Linked DNA regions of Prochlorococcus marinus XMU1412. The protein of the gene in region 2 interacts with the protein of the main gene of each other region in a pairwise test. Links are inferred from orthologs where the notes say so. Each region holds a gene or a part of one and is shown on either strand. Other genes may lie near its edges.

Region 1 (2,917 bases), on a different replicon or contig from region 2:
AATATGTATGTGATAACATTATTTTTTCTGATAAACCAATAAGCCAATATCCTCCATCGTTAGATGGTCCTAAAATAAGATCATTATGTTGAAGCTCTTTTAGAGTATTCAATAAGTCTTGATGGCATAAATCTGGAAGGTCAGTGCCAATAAAAATAATATTTTTGATCTTATGTCTTGCACAATATTTTTTGTTGATAATTATTTGCCGTTTCATTTTTTCTCCCAAGCAGCCTTTCCCCTGCAAATTAAATTTGTTGATGCCTAATTTTCTAGACCATTTTCTACAATTTCCTACTCCCAAACCAGTTATGGCAATAGAAATATCAATCAGTTTATTTTCTTGAAGAAATTTTGCGACTGAAATTGTGTGTTTAGTCATTACGCTTTGTACTTTCGCCGAATTACTTTTACCTATGTCTTTTGATAATCTTGTTTTGCATCTTCCAAAACCATGCCATTTCGCCATGATAATAAGTAATGCTTTATCCAATAATTTAGTGAAATTTAAAATAATTATATGCCTATTAAAAAATATAAAATTTATTTTTATAAATTTAGTCGATACTTTGTTAAATAATTTTAAATTTGTCGTGATCTTGTGATTTGATAATGGCCAATTATTAAATTCCAACTAGATTAATAATCTAGAGAATAAAACTTTGCAAGCAACTAATCCTATTTGGGCGGAAGTTCAACAATCACTTCAAAAAACTTTAAGTAAGCCTTCATTTGAGACATGGATAAGGCCTGCTAAATTTAATTGTTTTGAAGATGGCTTATTAACTTTAATCGCTCCAAATACATTTTCTAGTGATTGGTTAAGAAAGAATTATTGTGAAACTATTGAAAAAGCTGCAAAGGAAATCTGCGGTCATGATGTAAAAGTTGTTTTTAAATCTGAAACGAATAACAGCAGCGATTTAACAAATGAAGATAAACCTAACGAACAGAACTTTCATCATAAAACAAGATCTTTTTCTAGTAATAACCAAAATAATTCTACAAAAAATCAATTCAAAAATCCTAATGGTTTAAATTTACGCTACGTATTTAAAAGATTTGTTGTAGGTCCAAATAGTAGGTTGGCTCATGCCGCGGCTTTAGCCGTTGCCGAATCTCCTGGGAGAGAATTCAATCCATTATTTATTTGTGGAGGAGTAGGTCTTGGTAAGACTCATCTAATGCAGGCAATAGGTCATTATCGAGTAGAAATAGATCCAGAAGCAAAAGTTAAATATGTATCTACAGAGACTTTTACAAATGATGTTATTAGTGGTATTCGTAGAGATGGAATGACAGCTATTCGAGATAAATATAGGAATGTAGATTTGATTTTAATAGACGATATACAGTTCTTAGAAGGCAAAGAGTATACACAGGAAGAATTTTTTCATACTTTTAATGCTCTTCATGAATCAGGAAGTCAAATAGTTATTGCAAGTGACAGACCACCAAATCAATTGTCGGGAATTCAAGAGAGATTAATTTCTAGGTTCTCAATGGGTATGACCGCAGATATTCAACCACCTGACCTTGAGACGAGGACAGCCATCCTTCAAAAAAAGGCAGAACAAGAGAGGATGAGTCTCCCAAGAGATTTAATTCAATTTATAGCAGGAAGATTCACTTCGAATATTCGAGAGTTGGAAGGAGCATTTACTAGAGCTGTTGCATTTGCATCAATAACAGGATTGCCAATGACAGTTCAATCAATTGCTCCAATGCTTGATCCTAATAGTGTTGGAGTAGTTGTTACTCCAAAACAAGTTATTAATAAAGTGTCAGATTTCTTTAAAGTTTCTACTGATGAATTGATCAGTTCAAGTAGGAGAAAACCAGTAAGTCAAGCTAGACAAATAGGTATGTATCTTATGAGACATAGTACGGATCTAAGCTTACCAAGAATTGGAGATGAGTTTGGGGGTAAGGACCATACAACAGTTATGTATGCTATTGAGCAAGTTGAAAAAAAATTATCTATTGATCCAAATATTGCAAGTCAAGTTCAAAAAATAAGAGATTTACTTCAAATAGATTCAAGAAAAAATTTATAGTTTTACTAATAACTAGAAACGAAATTTATAGGATCTTGATCATATCTATGCCTGAAAGGTATCTTATCTATTTCATTGATATTACTAAGCGATTCAATCTTATTTAATGATTGCCTTAATAACCTTGCTGAAATAATTGGCATATCTCTTGGAACTGAGATTCTATTTTTTAAGTATCTAAGAGAAATTCCTGAGAGTTTTTTAGGGATTAATACTTCACCTGTGATCATGTGGGTCAAAGCTGATCTCAATGATTCGTCAAATGATTCTTTATTGTATGGGTTTACCTTTAGTAAATTGTCTTTATGCTTTATCACTCTTTTAAGAGCAATTTTTGCGAAATATTTTGACTCATAATTTTGATTTAGTTCATAATTGCCTAGACCCTCCCCATTATCTATTAGCTTAGAGAAAGTAATCTGTTGTTCATTGCTTTCTTTATAGCATCCTCCCATTTGTGGGGGTAAATCATGAGAATGAGTATGAAAATCTCCTTGAGTGCCTCTATAAGCACTTGTCCCTTCAAAAAGGGTAAGCCAGTTATCTAAATGACGGTAATTAGATCTTAAATTAAACCCTTTATAATAAATCAGTGATGCATTCATTCTCTCCATATAGGGAATAAAAATTATATCTCCAACACCAGGCTCTATATCACCCGTATTAGAAACTGATGGATCAACAAACCCTGATTTTGACCTAGTTAAGATTTCATCAAATTTAGAAATGGATTCTTTAAATCTTTTTTTTCTAAAAGAGTTATCTATAAAATTAAAGCTTTCTCGGCAGAGCCAATTACACCAGGATCTGAAAATTTCTCTTTCTAACTCTCGAATTTTGATAAGGTGACTAGATGTTAT
Region 2 (2,982 bases):
AAACCGCCGTAAATCGGAGTTAAATGTAAATTGTCTCGAATTAGTTGATGTGTTTTGGTAGTTGTTCTTGTGATATGACAACTAACTTGGGGCATATTATTTTTGATATCTGGATCAAACGAAAAATATTTATCTGCTGCAGTACTTGGTTGAATATCTAATTCATCAAAAATGATACTTCTTTTATCAACTCTTGCTGGAGTTCCTGTTTTTAAACGTTCTGTTTTGATACCAATTTCGTGTAAATTTTGAGTAAGACCTTTTGCTGCTTGTTCGCCCGATCTACCAGCTGACATTGATTTATTTCCTATCCATATTCTTCCTTCTAAGAACGTACCAGCTGTAATGATAACTGATCTTGCTGAATAATAACTACCAAAGAAAGTCCTTACACCCTTTATTCTTTTTTTTACGATTTTTTTTGAGTTCAATCCAATTTCTTCAGTTTTTCCGATATCTAGTTCAGTAATCATTGCTTCTTTTAATGATAAATTATCTGTATTTTGTAGTATTTCAATCATCTTTTTTGAGTATTCTCTTTTATCTGTCTGAGCTCTTAATGCCCATACAGCTGGACCTCTACTTGCATTTAATATTCTTTTTTGTATAGCTGTCTCATCAGCTAATTTACCAATAATTCCACCTAATGCATCAACTTCATGTACCAACTGACTTTTTGCCGGGCCGCCAACAGCAGGGTTGCAAGGTTGCCACGCAATCCTATCTAAATTGATTGTAAATAAGGCTGTAGAAAATCCTAATTTTGCTGTTGTTATAGCAGCTTCGCATCCTGCATGTCCTCCACCAATAACGATGACATCAAAAGATTCATTTGTTGAGTGATGATCTTGCATTTTAGGATTGATTTAATTAGCTAAATTCCTAAATCTCGTAAATTGAGGTTCAAATAATAATTTAACAGTTCCTACGGGTCCATTTCTATGTTTAGTGACAATGATTTCTGTAATTCCTCTATCTTCAGTCTCTGGATTATAGTATTCGTCTCTGTAAATCATTAATACTAAATCTGCGTCTTGTTCAATAGATCCTGATTCTCTTAAATCGCTTAACATTGGTCTTTTGTTTGTTCTAGACTCAACCCCTCTACTAAGCTGAGATAAAGCTACTACTGGTACTTTTAATTCTCTGGCCATGCTTTTAAGACCTCTTGTTATTCGTGAAAGTTCTTGCACTCTATTATCAGGGGTTGATCCTTCCATCAACTGGAGGTAATCAATCACAATTAATCCAAGTTCTTTTTTTTGTTCAGCTATTAATCTTCTGCACAGAGATCTCATCTCTAAAACACTTAAGTTAGGCTTGTCATCTATAAATATTGGCAATTGACCTAATGAATTGATACCTTCTCCGAGTAATGGCCATTCATCTTGCTGTAATCTTCCTGTTCTTAGCCTGCCACTCTCGATTCCAACTTCCATAGAGAGCAATCTATATGTCAATTGTTCTTTACTCATTTCAAGGCTAAATACACACACAGGTAAATCTTGCGATTGTGCAACATTTTTTGCCAGATTAAGAACTATTGAAGTTTTCCCCATTGAAGGTCTTCCAGCAACAATTATTAAATCACTTCTTTGAAAACCTTGAGTCATCGCATCAAGGTCGTAGAAATTTACTGGAATACCAGCTACTGAAGTACCTAATGATCTTGACTCTATTTCATTGAAAGTACTTGTAAGGATTTCAGCTGCTTGAGTCAGGCCTTTTGAAGGTTTTTCTTGGCTGATTTCAAATATTTTTTGCTCTGCTTTATCTAGAACTTCATTAGTATCTTGAGTTTGATCAAAACCTAGTTGAACTACTTCATTACCAGATCTGATAAGTTGCCTTCTCATGAATTTGTCGTTAATTAAATTAGCAACTTGTTCTATGGAAGCTGTAGAGGAAACATTTTCAACTAGTTCTACCAGTTTGCTGTTTCCTCCAATTTTTTCTAGTGATCGATTATCTGCTAACCAAGCACTCATTGACGTTAAATCAGTTGGTTTACCCTGGGTATGCAACATTAATGCTGTTCTATAAATCTCTTGATGGGCATTTATATAAAAAGCTTCAGGTTTAATTAAGTCTGCAATTCTTCCGATTGCGTCTGGATCAAGAAGTATGCCCCCAAGAACAGCTTCCTCAGCTTGAACATTTTGAGGAGGTACTAATCCAGAGTTTTCACTATTAAAATCCTTTTTAAAATTTTTATTTTGCCCATTATTTGGAAAAGGTACGGAAACCATATCTTTAATTGCTTAGATATATACTCTGGCTACTTTTCAAAATAATGCAACAAATTTATTAACTTGTTACTTCAATATTTACTTCTGCATTTACTTCTGGATGTAATTTCACTTTTGCAGTAAAGGAACCTAAATTATGAATATCAGGAACAGTAATGTTTCTTCTATCAATTTCTTTTTTAGTTGCCGCTTCTATCGCTTCGGCGACATCCCCATTGGTAACAGTTCCAAAAAGGACACCATCTTCTCCAACCTGTTTTTTGATAGTGAACCTACCTATTGTAGATAATGCAGTTTGGAAATCTAAAGCTTCTTTCTTTAATTTATCAGCAGCGATTTTTTCTTTTTCTTTCTTCCTCTCAATTTGTTTAAGGACTGCTGGTGTGACATTCATTGCCTTACCATAAGGTAATAGAAAATTTCTTGCGTATCCTGGTGCTACATCAACTAGATCTCCTTCTTTACCTAGTGAAGCGATTGATTCAGTTAATGCGACTTGTACTCTTTTAGCCATGAAAATATTGAACAATATAGTTAATAATAAGACCTAGAGGGTAACTTTACTTTTTTTGCTAAACCAAATTTCGCAAGAATCTTAATATGTTCCCATGTTATGTCTATCTGACCTTTAAATAATCCTTGTTTTGCTGAATTGGGAAATGCATGATGGTTGTTATGCCAACCTTCTCCAAATGTTAATGCAGCAACCCATGCATTGTTTTTAGATGAATCA

Evidence for each region. The genes of interacting proteins can lie anywhere in the genome.
Region 1: the proteins of dnaB (region 2) and dnaA interact in binary tests that used the Escherichia coli proteins (3 or more experiments, as listed by UniProt). The link is inferred for Prochlorococcus marinus XMU1412 from one-to-one orthologs.

Annotation. Positions count from the first base shown.
Region 1 is NZ_JAAORJ010000002.1:55,051-57,967, forward strand. The notes cover bases 1-2,859. They hold dnaA (chromosomal replication initiator protein DnaA), read left to right. Parts: upstream 1-662; coding sequence 663-2,057; downstream 2,058-2,859. Other genes in these bases: HA152_RS03060 (TIGR04282 family arsenosugar biosynthesis glycosyltransferase), read right to left, coding at 1-469; HA152_RS03070 (glutathione S-transferase), read right to left, coding at 2,063-2,859. Also shown: more of HA152_RS03070, read right to left, coding at 2,860-2,917. UniProt on the Escherichia coli protein: Plays an essential in the initiation and regulation of chromosomal replication. Binds in an ATP-dependent fashion to the origin of replication (oriC) to initiate formation of the DNA replication initiation complex once per cell cycle.
Region 2 is NZ_JAAORJ010000004.1:589,371-592,352, reverse strand. Bases 59-2,982 are described here. They hold dnaB (replicative DNA helicase), read right to left. Parts: upstream 2,250-2,982; coding sequence 867-2,249; downstream 59-866. Other genes in these bases: HA152_RS09705 (acyl-CoA desaturase), read right to left, coding at 2,784-2,982; rplI (50S ribosomal protein L9), read right to left, coding at 2,308-2,763; mnmG (tRNA uridine-5-carboxymethylaminomethyl(34) synthesis enzyme MnmG), read right to left, coding at 59-854. Outside these bases: more of mnmG, read right to left, coding at 1-58. UniProt on the Escherichia coli protein: The main replicative DNA helicase, it participates in initiation and elongation during chromosome replication. Travels ahead of the DNA replisome, separating dsDNA into templates for DNA synthesis.